Regions from separate parts of the Paenibacillus sp. FSL R7-0163 genome, predicted to be linked through region 2. Evidence: predicted binding sites of a transcription regulator. Region 2 holds the regulator's gene; each other region holds the start of a gene.
What was found. Region 2 encodes LexA, which represses DNA repair genes until DNA is damaged. Its sites were predicted from a motif close to CGAACATATGTTCG; they were not measured.
Positions count from the first base shown of each region.

Region 1: recA (recombinase RecA) is a predicted target of LexA. The motif match lies at 2,475-2,488, and genes of this name have one in related genera.
Region 3: NST45_RS04470 (ImmA/IrrE family metallo-endopeptidase) is a predicted target of LexA. The motif match lies at 2,008-2,021, and genes of this name have one in related genera.

Region 1 covers NZ_CP150224.1:2,060,722-2,065,788, reverse strand. Annotated here, with positions in the region: gene rny (ribonuclease Y) at 1-185, opposite strand, end outside; gene NST45_RS09200 (RecX family transcriptional regulator) at 505-1,230, opposite strand; gene recA (recombinase RecA) at 1,341-2,405, opposite strand; gene NST45_RS09190 (competence/damage-inducible protein A) at 2,706-3,992, opposite strand; gene pgsA (CDP-diacylglycerol--glycerol-3-phosphate 3-phosphatidyltransferase) at 4,101-4,688, opposite strand; gene NST45_RS09180 (YajQ family cyclic di-GMP-binding protein) at 4,844-5,067, opposite strand, start outside.
Region 2 covers NZ_CP150224.1:2,328,658-2,333,724, reverse strand. Annotated here, with positions in the region: gene NST45_RS10320 (HAD family hydrolase) at 1-529, opposite strand, end outside; gene NST45_RS10315 (hypothetical protein) at 564-1,085, opposite strand; gene NST45_RS10310 (DUF896 domain-containing protein) at 1,141-1,344, opposite strand; gene NST45_RS10305 (LysM peptidoglycan-binding domain-containing protein) at 1,454-1,867, opposite strand; gene lexA (transcriptional repressor LexA) at 2,119-2,745, shown strand; gene NST45_RS10295 (L,D-transpeptidase) at 2,923-3,261, shown strand; gene NST45_RS10290 (hypothetical protein) at 3,414-3,794, shown strand; gene NST45_RS10285 (hypothetical protein) at 4,014-4,592, shown strand; gene NST45_RS10280 (MBL fold metallo-hydrolase) at 4,642-5,067, opposite strand, start outside.
Region 3 covers NZ_CP150224.1:1,041,388-1,046,454, forward strand. Annotated here, with positions in the region: gene NST45_RS04450 (sigma-70 family RNA polymerase sigma factor) at 1-59, opposite strand, end outside; gene NST45_RS04455 (hypothetical protein) at 504-839, opposite strand; gene NST45_RS04460 (hypothetical protein) at 949-1,095, shown strand; gene NST45_RS04465 (hypothetical protein) at 1,179-1,340, opposite strand; gene NST45_RS04470 (ImmA/IrrE family metallo-endopeptidase) at 1,407-1,958, opposite strand; gene NST45_RS04475 (YjfB family protein) at 2,122-2,298, opposite strand; gene NST45_RS04480 (hypothetical protein) at 2,448-2,597, shown strand; gene NST45_RS04485 (NucA/NucB deoxyribonuclease domain-containing protein) at 2,679-3,110, opposite strand; gene NST45_RS04490 (cytidine deaminase) at 3,217-3,633, shown strand; gene NST45_RS04495 (glycosyl hydrolase) at 3,807-5,067, shown strand, end outside.

The sequences.
Region 1 (5,067 bases), 270 kb from region 2:
GCTTCCAATACTGTTTCTTTCTTCAGCGCCTCAGCGTCCTTCTTCGCATTCTCAACGATGACAACGGCTTCTCTTTCTGCGCTTTGGATTTTAGCTTCTGCAAGGGATTTACGAATAAAATAACCGAACCCAAAGAATATTGCAGCTACAACGAGAACGATAATGACCCAGATCCATGATTCCAGCATCTGTTCACCTCCTCGTTGGTTCCTCTCCAAGGTATATCCCTGGGAATTGTGCAGTTGTTTAACTATCCGTTCATCACCATACAAAAAACCGGTAAACAACCGATTGCCATACTGCACATGCTGCACATGCACACTGCCCGCCTTATCCGGCGATTACATTTCATATGAGTTGTACGTGAACCGTTTAAAACAGTCTCCTTTTTGGGAAGGAAAAAGGATTCTAATTTTATGCCGATTCATGTTATATTTTATTATTTATAAAAAGACATTGTCAAGAGAGTCGATATACGCATTAATGTCAAGAGAATCAGTGATTCTAGTAAAACTCCTCATCTTCACCTTCATAATTGTCTTCCGCAAGTAAAGTATTGATCACTTGGCGAACCATATCGCCCGAGAATCCACGGCGCATAAGGAAGGCTCCAGTCTTTCTTCGCTTATCTGAAGCGTCTCCACGGATGAGATTCCATTTCTTGCGCCCTGTTTCGAGTGCACTCTCCAGCTCTTGTTCAGGAGTAATATTCTCCAAAGCTTCCGATATAAGGGTTTTGTCAATCCCCTTCTCACGTAGCTCTTGTCGAATCCACATCTTCCCTTTCCGCTGGTTCGCTATTCGTTGCTCCGCCCATTGCTTAGCATATAAAGGGTCATCAAGAAATCTTTCCTGCTGTAGCCGCTGCACCACTTCCGCAATAATAGTCTCTCCTATTTCCTTCTGGCGTAAACGGCGAGTCATTTCCATAGCGGTGCGTGGTTTACGTTCAAGATAACGGAGGCCTTCCACATAAGCTCGTTGACGCTCATCAGCTACAACAATTTCTTCCAAATCAGCCTTCATAAAAGAATTACCAGTAATCATTCGATATTTAATCATGACGTCCTCGTGCACAGTCATGTTATATGCTCCGAAATGTATGATATAACGGTGGTCAGATTTCTTTTGACGTTCTACTTTAGTGATCTCTAAGAGTTCTCCTTCAGGAAAATCAGATAACACCTGCTCATCTTGTTCTTCTGCTTCAAAATCCAGTTGTATTACCATAGTTGTTTGTCACCTCATAGCAATAGATCAGTTATCGTCTTACTTTCAATACTTGTTAAGAAAAGACACCCTGCAACAATCAATCACAGGGCGTCCTATTGTTTAATATACTATTCGATTTCGAGGAGCAATTTTTCTTCTTCCTCTTGCTCTGCAACAATCTCATCATTATTCGGCGCAGCAACAATAGTGGATAAATTACTTGCTTCACGGATCTTATTCTCAATAATAAGGGCAATATCCTGATGTTCCTTCAAAAACTGCTTAGCATTCTCACGACCTTGGCCGAGACGCTCGCCTTCGTAGGAATACCATGCACCACTCTTATTCACGATATCCATTTCAGTACCGATATCTACAAGACTTCCCTCTTTGGAAATCCCTTCACCATACATGATATCAACATCAGCCTGTTTAAATGGAGGGGCTACTTTATTCTTCACAATCTTGATCTTAGTACGGTTACCAACCACATCGTTCCCCATCTTGATGCTCTCTACGCGACGTACATCTAAACGTACAGAGGAGTAGAATTTCAATGCACGACCACCCGGAGTTGTCTCAGGGTTACCGAACATAACACCGATCTTCTCACGAAGCTGGTTGATAAAGATAGCAATCGTATTCGATTTGCTAATGGCACCAGAAAGCTTACGAAGTGCTTGAGACATCAAGCGAGCTTGCAGTCCGACGTGGGAATCACCCATATCGCCTTCAATTTCAGCCTTAGGTACCAAAGCAGCAACGGAGTCAACGACAATAATGTCAACGGCTCCACTACGAACAAGTGCTTCGGCGATTTCCAGCGCTTGTTCACCCGTATCTGGCTGAGAAAGCAGCAATTCATCGATATTTACGCCCAAGTTACGTGCATATTTCGGATCAAGCGCATGCTCGGCATCGATAAAAGCAGCTTGTCCGCCTTGTCTTTGCACTTCTGCAATAGCATGAAGAGCAACTGTTGTTTTACCTGAAGATTCCGGTCCATATACTTCAATAATACGTCCCTTTGGAAGTCCGCCTATACCTAACGCAATATCAAGTGCCAAAGATCCGCTAGGTACAACTTCCACTTGCATATGCGTGGATTCTCCCAGTTTCATTACCGAACCTTTACCAAATTGTTTTTCTATTTGACGAAGCGCCATATCAAGCGCTGCACGACGATCTGACAATCAGACCACTTCCTTCACTGTTTATAGTAATATAATAACGTGTTTTTAAGGTCTTGCCAAGCTTTTTTTCGAACATACATTCGTTTTTTTTGTCTTGGGCGTTATTTATCCCTTTTATTGTAAGCCTCCCTCCGGAGATAGAAGTTAATTAAATTCTCCACTTCACCGGACATCAACGACTTATGATCATGAGAAAGCATCGTGATCAAAATCTCTGCAAATATACAAAAAACCGCAGCAAAGAAATCTCAGTGCCACGGTTCTTCCGTATGTGTTTATTATAACTGGGCTAATCTCCCATTACAAGTCTGAACCCTCAAGAGGTGTCTCCACCTTGCGTTCCTCAAGTCTCCGCCAGAGACGATACAGCAAAGCCTTAACTGTTCGTAAGCGGATATTTTCCCGCGTACCTTTAAGATTAAGCTCATAAACCTCTGTCTTACGTCCCCGTTCAGCCAAGCCGATAAATACAAGTCCAACAGGCTTTCGTTCAGAATAACCCGGTCCAGCTACACCTGTAACAGATAAGCCGAAATCGCTGTCTGCAATCATTCTCACTTGGTCAGCCAACACCTCGGCAACTTCTCGGCTTACGGCTCCAGGGGCATTGGGTCCCTCCAAATAAGCACTTGGCACATTCAGCAGCTTTTTCTTTAAGTCATTTGAATAGCAGACGATTCCGCCGGCAAACATCGAAGCACTGCCTGGAATATTTGTTATACTCTCCATCAGCAAACCTCCGGTGCAGCTCTCTGCCGCACTTAAGGTCAGGCCGGCATCCGCCATCCAATCCACTATCAATTGCTCTAGCGGCACATCAATGTTCGCATACAAATGTTCCGGCAAAATCTCCTTGATTTGTTGTTCCAGTATCTCCAGCTTTTTTGTAGCTTCATGCTCAGAAGGGGCCTTTGTCGAAATACGAACAGTTACCTCTCCCTCTTTGGCATACGGAGCAATCGTTGGATCAGTCTGACTGCGAATCAGCTCAATGAGCTTGTCCTCCAGCAGTGATTCTCCGATGCCGGCAAATTTGAGCATTTTTGAATAAAGCGGTGTTTCGTTCGTCAAGGCGTGCTGCTGTAGCCACGGTACTGCTTTATCTACGAACATCGGTTTCATCTCACGAGGTGGACCTGGAAGCACAATATAATATTTCTTCTCATGCTCAAAAGCAATCCCAACCGCAAGACCGATTTCATTCGGCAACGGTGTAGTTCCTTCAATTATAAGTGCCTGTTTGCGGTTATTTTCGGTCATAACGATCTTACGATCATCAAAGAAACGTTGTACATGATCCATCGCCAAACGATCAATGTGGAGCGTTCTACCTAGCGATGCAGCCAGTGCGTCTTTAGTCAGATCATCCTCAGTGGGGCCAATTCCGCCTGTAAAGATAATAACGTCGGCCCGACTCTGAGCGATCTCGATGGCTTGCTGCAGGCGGCTGCTGTTATCACCGACAACAGTTTGAAAGTATACATCGATCCCGATGGCAGCTAGCTCTATAGACAAAAACTGGGCATTACTATTCACGATTTGACCGAGCAAAAGCTCTGTCCCTACTGCAATAATCTCCGCTTTCATACCTGGCTTTCGCCTCCTAGTTATAATGTAGGTACACTGCTTTTAGATTTCAAAAAAGGTAATAGGTGCTTCACCTATTACCTTTCCTTGTATGTCCAGCTTACATTCTTACGCATTATGCAGCTGTAGCAGATCCTTATTCTTCACAAAATAATCAATTCCAGAATAAATAGTGATCAGCGCTGCGGCCCAAATAGCAATATCGTCTACAGGAATACTGACAAATTGAAATGGGAAATTATTCAACAACAGCAGTGAGATCGCAACAATTTGTACAACCGTCTTTATCTTGCCCCATTTGCTGGCGGCAACCACTTTTCCCTCTAGCAATGCAATCTGGCGAAGTCCGGTGACTGCAAACTCACGACTGATGATTACAATAGCAATCCATGAATCGCATCTGCCCAGCTCCACAAGTGAAATCAGAACTGCAGATACCAGCAGTTTGTCCGCAAGTGGATCAAGGAGTTTACCGAGATTGGTGACCATATTATATTTCCTAGCAATGTAGCCGTCTATTCCATCCGTGCTGGCCGCAAGCAAAAAGATTACAGCTGCTACCAAATGATTAACAGATAGCTGAAACGAGCCCCAATGTATCGGTTCTGGATAAAAACTGAAATCCACCAGTAAAAAAAACATCATAATCGGGATCAGGCAAATACGAGCTAGCGTGATGCGGTTGGGCAAATTCACTGAAGTTTTCCTCCCCTAAATCGTTCATACAAATTGCCTAAATCAGGCTAATCCATTTCTACTTAAGCAAGTATATTATAGCAATAAATAGGTGTCAAAAAAACAGAAAGCACCCCGCGTTGTTAGTGCTAATAAGCACTGCGGGGCACAAAATTCTATTTCATGTTCATGAATTGTAGATCCAGCGGCAAATCAGCTTTACGCAAAATCTGAATAATCTGCTGCAAATCATCGCGGCTCTTGCCGGTTACACGAATTTGATCCCCTTGGATCTGGCTCTTCACCTTTAATTTTGAATCACGGATCAGAATATTAATCTTTTTCGCATTCTCCTGATCAATGCCTTGCTTAAGCCCTAAACGTTGACGTACAGATCCCA
Region 2 (5,067 bases):
TATGATCAAAGAAAGGAATTAACTCTGGCACACCATCTAGTTTTTCTTGTTGCAGTGCAGGACAACCGTTCGTAAGTAGCAAAAGCTTCACTTGACCCCGTAACTGCTCCAGTACATGCATTGTTTCTTCATAGATGTATGGACGTTTTCTGCGCTCTGCTGCGAATTTAGTTGCCAAGGTCTCAGCTAGTGCTTCGTCTTCCACCCCTAAGGTTGCAAGTCCGCGACGCCAAGACTCTTTACGATAAACCGGTGCAAGCTGCTCCAATTGACGGAATTCTGGCTGTTCACCTGCCGTAAAGTTAGCCCAGAGTGCTTCATATGGATTAATTCCGATCATCTTTGTAAATGGGAACGTCTCATAAGATTCATACAAGCTACTTGCTTCCTTACGAACTGCAACTTCTAGTTCTTGTGGATCAATCGTATCCCCGGCGGCTTCACAAGCAGAACGAAATGCTTCTTCGACGCTCCGATCATCCCACAGCAATGTATCATCAAGGTCAAATAGTACAGCAGAAATTGGCATTACAGGTCTCCCTCTCCCTTTAACTGGTCTAGTTCTATTCGTGAACTACTTCAATGTTGTGAGCTTTAGCAAATGCTTCTAATCGTGTACTCATCGCATTAGTATCATAGCGATTCATAAGTCTTGTGAAAATCCATTTCGTACGTTTCCCTTTGTGCTTAATGACTACAGCTCCACGCGAAAGGGTGATTTTCTCAATATCTGCAGCTGGAAGCCCGCGTTCGCGATTGAATTTAATAGTAGACAGTCTTGCTTTTTCCACCTTCAAGTACGGACGACGGAAGAACAATAGCGCTGCCAGCAAATAGTACAGTACTACTCCCAACCAATTAGCCAGCATGCCGTTTCCTTTGGCCTGATCAATAGAACCAACTACCCAAAACATAGTGCCAAGTATCACTAACACTACCGGAAATGCAATGTTGCGACCTTTAAAGACTTCGGCATTCTGGGTAGGAGATTTAGAGGCATAAATCGTATCCTTGCCTTGTTTCTTTCTTTGCTTGTTGATTTGCTGTGTGTTGCGTTGAACCATTCTTTCCCAAGAACGGGCCATGTGCGTTCCCCCTAGTCATCCTGAAATATCTATGAAAAGGAACAGCGAGCTAATGTTAAAGCCCCTTGTTACCTTGTTCATGCTCATCGTTATCTACTACTTCAATAGTATTTAATTGTGCTCGGAAGTTATTGCGGATATTCCCCAGGTAAATTTCACGAAGCTTGGCGCGTTCCGCCACTTCCTCTTGATTAAGGCCTACGCTCTTCTGTTTGCGTGCCAATTCGTTAATTCGCGCGACCAACTCATCAATATTCAATACTTTCCCTCCCCCTATAAATTAATTCTAACTCTGCCATGAGAAAAAGAGCTTGTCAAGGTCTACTCCCTGCAAGCTCTACTGGTCATTCTATTATGTTCTCAGAAAATTAATAAATAGGTAAAGTAAGTATGTCTCCAGCGTTAATTTGACTACTCTTAATCCCACTTGAACGTTTAATTCCTTCTATATAAACAACTGTCTTCATATCAGCCGGTTTATTCTTAAGGGCAATACTCCATAGTGTATCTCCACGTTCAACCACAATCCGCTTCTCTTCCTTCATTATAGTCGTCGATCCTGCAAATACATTTCCCACTACTGTTAGGCCAGAAAATACTAGCACGATAATCAATATTAACTTAATAAAGAAGTCCTGACGGAACAACGAAATCATCCCTCCTAGCAAACGTTCCGTTATCTCTTTCACCTTAGCGGAATTACGGGCAACGTCATTATGTCCTAAAGATTCAACCACTGGGGCCTTATCGTAGATGCTGCGATATGTACTGTATTTTAGCATAATTATCATCCTCCAAACACTTGTTCTTACTTTCGAATTCATAATAACACGAACATGTGTTTTGTTCAATACTATTTCAGAACAATTGTTCTCTTTTTTTCGAGAGACTCAAGTGGTACATTTTATTATCATTTGTCTACCATTTTTTAACTCTAGCAGATTAATATTTATAATAGTTAGAACTTATGTTTGTGCGAACGGTAGTTCTATGTTATAATTTTCCCAAACATTACTATATGGGGTTGATTCCAATGTCAAAGATTTCAAGTCGCCAGCTGGCGATCCTGGAATTTATACGAAGCGAAGTCCGCAGCAAGGGTTATCCACCTTCCGTCCGGGAAATTGGAGAAGCTGTTGGCCTTGCTTCCAGCTCCACAGTTCACGGTCATTTGGACCGGCTTGAGAAGAAGGGACTTATTCGTCGAGATCCAACGAAGCCACGTGCAATAGAATTACTAGGCCAAGAGGATTCAGAGAATGTTCACCAATTCGCCCAGACCATCTCACGGATTCCTGTCGTAGGTAAAGTTACCGCCGGGGTACCTATCACTGCTACAGAGAATATCGAGGACTACTTCCCACTTCCTACTCACTATGTAGGTGACAACAAAGTATTTATGCTGTCAGTTATGGGTGATAGTATGGTGGATGCTGGCATTATGAATGGTGATTATGTAATTGTTCGCCAACAACAAACAGCGGACAACGGAGATATCGTTGTAGCCATGACTGAAGAAGATGAAGCAACCGTTAAGACCTTTTACAAGGAACGTGATCATATACGGCTTCAGCCGGAGAATCCAGCTTATGAGCCTCTTCGCCTTAATCGCGTAACTATTCTCGGAAGAGTCATCGGATTGTTTCGAGATATCCACTAAGTATGCACTCCTACCATAAAAGGCTGTTCCGCAAATGCGGAACAGCCTTTTTTCTGTGTATTTTGCTTTCTCAACCACTAACGAACATTTGTTCTCGTTCGCTAAAATGGGCATTTTCTATGAATAACCGTTTAGGCGTTCTGCTCATATCCTAATTAGAAAGGAGTGTTGTGCATAATGCCAAATTACCGAATTATTGTAGATCTGACCCAACGAATGTTATATCTTCTGGACAATGATATTGTGATTAGAGGTTTCCCTGTCGGCATTGGTAAGATGTTAACCCAATCCCCAGTGGGAGAATTCACGATTATTAACAAACAACCCAATCCAGGCGGTCCCTTTGGTGCCTTTTGGATGGGACTGTCTAAACCACACTACGGGATTCATGGAACGAATGATCCTTCCTCCATTGGGAAAGAGGTATCCCACGGCTGTATCCGGATGTACAACGAGGATGTGTTAACACTCGCAGCTATCGTCCCTATAGGAACACGAGTAACGATAAGGAATTGAATTCGCTGAGGACGTCACAACCCCCAAATCACCATATACAGAATGGGGGTCATTACATAAGTAAGTATTTTTTCATTAGCATACTAGGAGTTTGGTGATTATATGTCGAATATTGTTAACAGGATTGCAAATTGAAAAGGATGTGTTTAGTTTTGAATAACTCAAAAATTAGAACCCTCGTCGATTTTAAAGTCGATGCACTGGGTAAGCTGTCCGGTTTACTTTTAAATGATGAACAAGCTAGTGGAAAAAAAGTGAATTTGCTCACCTCTTTTGGCAGCATTCAGGGAATCGTCTCTCCAGCCGTCTCCAACAAAGAGGATGTATTTGATTTAAAATCTTTGATGGATGATGTAATAGTAGACGAATACATATCTTATTTGGGAGCAGAACACCCTGATAAAAATTTCAGCTATAACTTTGTTGTCCTCAATGACGTTACTTTAAGACCTTATGCTAGTTATGGGACTCCGATCGAATACAAACAGCTGATTGTTTATACCGATCATATCACTGCCTTCAATTTTCTATAGGTTACATACTTACCTTAAAAAGCACCCTTGCAGCAACCCCCAATTTTGCGCCATTTGCAGAATCGGCAGGTTTCTCCGGGTGCTTTTTTTGGGCTAATTCCGAAGCCGATCCTATAATTCCACGAATTTCCCTTTTAAAAGATACTAGTGGGGATCATTCAGGCATATCTTTCAATAAGCAACAATTTGAGTCTAATGAGATAACTGGGAGGTGATTATATGCTGATTATCTTAGTGTACTTATTTGCTATTTTAGGAGTTGTTTTAATTCTAAGTGCCGCCATTATAAAATTGAAAACGCTATCCACTTCATCTGATATTTCTATGCTAGTTAATGCGGCTGCATCCTTTAACATCATTTTCACCAAAACATTCATTCCCCCCAATCAATCTCACTTGATCGCACTTAACGAACCTAATAAAAAATTAGCAATAGGCACCAGAAATCCGAAGAGCAACAAAAAAGCAGTAGCAAAGCTATACTCTTTCGATAATGTAATGGGATCCGAGATTGTGGTTAACGCACTTACCCTTTCAAAAGTCTCCAAAAGACAACAAAACAGCAAAACAACTGCAACTAGTGCAGATATTAACGTCCTTAAGGAACCTGATGAAGAAGCTAATGTGATAGAAGAACTCACGCTTAAAATATATATGAACAGCAAAGAAACGCCTGTGTATTGTATTTCCTTCTTGCCGGGTTTATTGCCTATTCGACAATCCGACAACCAGTACAAGGAAGCTTACTCCCAAGTACAACAATTGCATGCACTCTTCAGGTCAATCGTATCTGAATAATTAAGTTGTTATCGCCATACCTCTCATTTGATTTCGAAATAGAAAGAACCTAAAATTGCACACTAAACCCATCAAACTGGTGAATACCCGTACCATGTGCCACTACTTTTTGCTCACGTAACTCACGAACTGCCTTTTTGACCTCTTGTAAAATAGATGGATCTAAACCCAGCGTATTATGAGAGCCATATACTTGGGTAACCCCTGGAATTTCTGTAATCTTCTCTAAGGATGCCACTAAATCAACCGGACTAGTCGAAGGGTAAAAAGCATAGATTGGCGTAACGTCATATAATAAATCACCTGTAAACAGATATCCGTTGGCATGATCAAATAGGCTGATATGACCTGGCGAATGACCTGGTGTGTGGTAAATTTCTATTTCGCGCCCACCTATGTCGAGCACATCCCCCTCTTGTAAAAGAGCCGTTGGTTTCCCTTGAAAAGGTATGTAGCTGTTAGGATCAAAGGTTTC
Region 3 (5,067 bases), 1.3 Mb from region 2:
GCGTAAATTTCGTAACTCTTCATCACATGATTTCCCGGCCGGGTCATGGATCGCTGCATGATACTGTGCCCCCCTTTACCTATAACACCATTTAGGACGGCATTAGGTCACATTTTGTTCCTGAGAAAATTTCTTTGTGTTTGAGAGTAGAGAATGCCTATTCATAAATTATCGCCAGAGGGTTATGGACTCAGAAGTCGTTATTTGCATATAAATAGACTTTTGAGCAAGTTCGCGGACCCCAGTGACGCTATTCCTTAAAAAGTGGGCCTTGTAAGGTGTTTCTCATGCCAATAAAGGCGATGGGGTCCGTTACACTTCGAAATGGAGGGTTATGCAACGCATAAGATCAACTGTGTCCGATAGCTGCTAAGCACCACGCCAATATTGTCTACGCAAACGCTGGTTACTTATTTAGAACAGGGGAGATCAAAAAAACGCATTTGCCCAAGCACCAATTGCTGACTGCTGGACAAACGCGTCTTTTTAATAGAGTGACTCCTTCACGGGAGATCCTCTTCGATATGTTTATATGTATAGCTAGGATCATTACCTTTAACAGGAGCCCTGCTGTATTGATAGATCCTTCCATTTTCTTTTCGATAAAAGTATCTTGCGTAGGGTTCGTCTGCGAAAATCACCGTGGTACTTACGAGGGGAGCTTTGGCAATCTGGGTGTATACTTTATAAAAATCTTCCTTCTTATAATTTCTCGTCTCTATTAGATAATGAATGACTTCTCTGTTCATATGATTTCGGAAGGAGTGGAGGGCTAAGGATGTTATTCCACAGATTAAAAGGATTAGAACGATGAAGATTAGTTTTGTATTTTTCTTCATTAATTCCCTCCATATAGATAATTTGTATATAGTATAAGATAATATACAGAGACTATTATGTCATTCATAGATATCTTGTAAATGTACAAATAAGAAAGGAGGTAAGAATATGACGCAGGAAGAAGAGAAAATACTGGAGCTGGAGCAGCGAATTAAGGTGCTGGAAAACCAAGCAAGGCCGAGGCTGCCGGGGATGAAAATTTTATGGTTTTTAATTTGGGGTTGTGTAATACAAAAAGGCAGCAAATACCGATAGTAATCCAGGCGTAGGCGAATGAAGAATTGCCGGGACATACTATATTTGCTGCCTTTTAACTTATGAAGAATAATGATTCTCTTTTAGTCTTCTTTGGGTTCTTGCAATAAAATGGAGAAGGTCCCCGTTTCGTGATCCACCTCAATCGTCTCAATGCCCACAAAATCCGGGATTTCGGGGTGTACTGCATCTACATTATAATCCGGATGAGTCAGTAATAATTCAATTACTTTAATGGCTTCCATGTCGTTCCCCCTCACGAGAAATTCCACCATAAATGAATATGCAGAGAACTATTGCAACTAAGCTTATTATCTCCGTGATCCGTTGCGAATATGTGTCAGTCGTTCTTCGTTTCTTCCCATCACGGCCAATAATTGCCCTTGGAACACACGTCTTTGGATCTGATCAATCCGCTGTAAGGCCAGCTCGGCAGGTACTTGGAATTCTGCTGCAAGATAGGAGATGGCATCTTCCCGTTGCTCAGGCAATGTCATGCGGGAGATCATGGAGTAAGGCGTCGCCGCATACAAGATAAAACGCTCTGATTCGTCCTCCTGTGCCCGCGTGAAATGCTCTGGCATCAAGGTCTGATTATCGCTGCCATGGCGAAGTAGATGACACAGTTCATGAAGAAACTCTAGCCGTTGAAGATTGGCTGGAAGGCGGTTGTCGATAAACAGGCTGTACATTCCTGCAGACGCTTCAATGCTCTTGCTTCTCACATCCAAATAATGAACCCAGATATTAAGCCGCTCTGCAATATACGATATTGAAATTTGCGAAGGCTGATGAAGATTTAATCGCTTGTATAGATCCTCCGTCCATTTCTCAAGCACAGTCATTTGATAATATGATTTCATGTTCTCCAACTTATTCACCTCGTTTAAAATCACTAATAAATCACTAATGGGATCGTATGTTCGCATAAATGCGCAAAAGAAAAGCCCGAAGGGCTATGTAGAGTAAAAAAAGTCTAAGGATACATAGGAACGTTAGTTCTCATGTACCCTTAGCATAAAGCAATTACACACTAATATCAAGTGTTTTTCCCAAATTCGGAGCAACGCTTTTGCCCAGCATTTCCACCATAGTTTGGCTCTGGGTTTCAGCCTGATTCTTGGCAATATTCATGACCTGTATCCCAACATTTTGAGCTAAGGATGCTTGGCTCATTGCCATTGATAATGCAGCTATATCCATATTGCACCTCCTTTGTGTATATCCTGTTTATCGACTGTCCGCCTTCAATTCATTAGGTGATTGGCATTTGTTTGCCAATTCGCCCAAACGGCTTATCTCCTTTTTACATATCTTGTGCTGTAGTCATTAATCATTAGGAGGAATTGAAAATGGGTATGGAACATGGTTGTGGTTGTAACGTAGGTCCGGTAGTAAGTCCAGCATCAGTAGGTCCGGTGTGTAGTCCTTGGACTTCTACAGGAGCAATCCTGGTACTTTTCATCTTGCTGGTTATCATCACTAAAGCTTGCTTATTCTAAGTTAGCTGATGTGAAGTGTAGCCCCGTCTGGCGAATGCCAGGTGGGGCTATTCTGTTGCCTGGGGATGGTCAGACAGATCGTTATTTAAACATAAATTCCACCCGGGTTCCGTCTGCATAATCCTCCAGCTGATTGCCAACCCAGCTTCCTGCCCCGCGGTTATCGCTTGGCGTTATGTATTCAATGTCGGCACCAACGCCGCCTTCCTCACACATAGCCATTGGCCATTCATCCCGGTCATATCCCTTTTTAGTAGGGATCCCTTTTAAGGACTCTTTGCGGTTCTCTTCAGCCTGCTCTCGGTTAATCGTACATGTGGCGGATTCACCTTTCGCAATGGCATCCTGAATATGCTTGGCGGTCTCAGGATAGCGGTCTGATGGGAAGGTTAGCTGAACAACACTCGAATTGGATGGAGACGAGGGGTCTGTAGGCTCTCCGTTTTGTTCAAACCAGTAACTAGCCAAAGCAAGTAATGCAACAATGATGAGACTGGAGATCCATTTTTTCACTTTCAATTCTGCTCCTCCTTTTTTGGCACTTAAAATAGTATATCTTATATCATAATTCAGTGCGATTTAATATAATTAGGGAAAATAAAGGAGGACGTAACTGGATATGGAGTACATAATTACCATTGAGGATCAGACGCTTATTGCGGCTGCCGAAGATATAATTACCAGACGTTATGAATGGGGGCGTCATCATGTGGGTGCAGCGCTTCGTACTAAAACAGGAGAGATTTTTACAGCGGTACATGTGGAAGCCAGCATGGGGAGGATTACAGTCTGTGCAGAAGCGATGGTGATTGGCAAAGCGATATCCGAAGGTTATAAGGAATTTGATACGATTGTTGCGGTAAGGCATTCTGATCCAGACAGCGAGGAAAAAGAGATTAAAGTAGTCTCTCCCTGCGGCATGTGCCGAGAGTTAATTGCGGATTACGGAATAGACTGCAAGATAATTGTATCGGAGGATGACCGATTAGCTAAATATGAAATCACTGAGCTATTGCCTTTAAGGTACACGAGATAAGAAAAAAGTAATGAGGAGCCGCTGAGCTCCTTTTTTTGTTGAGCCGTGAAATTATTCAGCAGTTCCTTATATCGTCCCAACTTATTTTACAACTTCATGTCCATTCGCTGAGTTCATGTCACTATTGTCCCCATACTATAACTTAAAAAGATTTAAAAGGATGGTGAGAATAGATGGAGCAGCGGATTATTCGTCAGATGGTTGATTCAGCATCAAGGTTCGTGGGCGATGTGCAGTGGCAGATGGCTTTTCGCAGATTACAAATGGCTCCGGCGGATTCGGGACTGTCGTCCTCGGCTCAGCTATTGCTGAATACCCTCTATTACTTGCAGGGAAAGGGTGTGATAAGCGGCCAACATGATTATTTGGAAAGTGCAGACGAGCTCATGGAGAAGCTTAAAAATACCAGTGGGCAATATGCTGCGCTTCATGGCTACGAGCTGGGCGCAATCAATAATCAGTCCCAGGCTCTAATTGACAATCAGCGGAATTGGGTCGTCAACAGTGCGATACGCTGGTCTAGGGCCGGCGGGATCGTAACGATGTGTTATCACGCTGCATTACCGGGGACAGCGCCAACTTGGGGGAATGTAAATACGAGCCTAAGCAATGCTGATTTTGATAAATATATAACCTCAGGTACCACCCAGTATAATGCGCTGTTAGCTGATCTGGATAAGATAGCCCTGTCGCTGAAAAAGCTTAATGACGCAGGGATTCCTGTACTTTGGCGGCCGTATCATGAAATGAATGGTGGATGGTTTTGGTGGGGGCAAAAGAGCAATTACGCTGCATTGTGGAACCTTATGTTCGATCGTTTTACCAATTATCATAAGCTGCATAATTTATTGTGGGTTTGGAGTCCAAATGCAAAAAATCAGTGGTGTGATGAGCCGGCAGAATACTATCCGGGCAGTGATAAGGTAGATGTGCTGGCGCTCGACATTTATGACGCGGATTTCAAGATTAGCCATTATGATAATTTATGGGATCTGGGTCGTGGCAAGCTGATTGCGATTGGTGAGAATGGAGAGCTTCCGTCTGCTGAACTGTTGTCCAAAACGCAGCCCAAATGGTCTTATCAGCTGACCTGGGGGAAACTCCTCTATGAGAAGAACACCGATGCTGTTATAAAAGCTTTTATGAACGACAAAATGGTATTCACACGAGAGGAGTATGCTGCTGAGGCCGCCGCTTTCGCTGCTATCGGGGATAGTGTGCTGGAGAGTGGACTCTGTGGGCAATACTACAATAACATGACGCTTAGCGGTACACCTGCACTTTTGCGCACGGATGCCAATATTAACTTTTCATGGAGACAAGGATCGCCTGATCCTGCCATTCGTGTAGATGCGTTCTCTGTGCGGTGGAGTGGGAAGCTGACGGCTGCTTTTAGCGAGGTTTATACCATTTATTCCTACTCTGATGATGGGA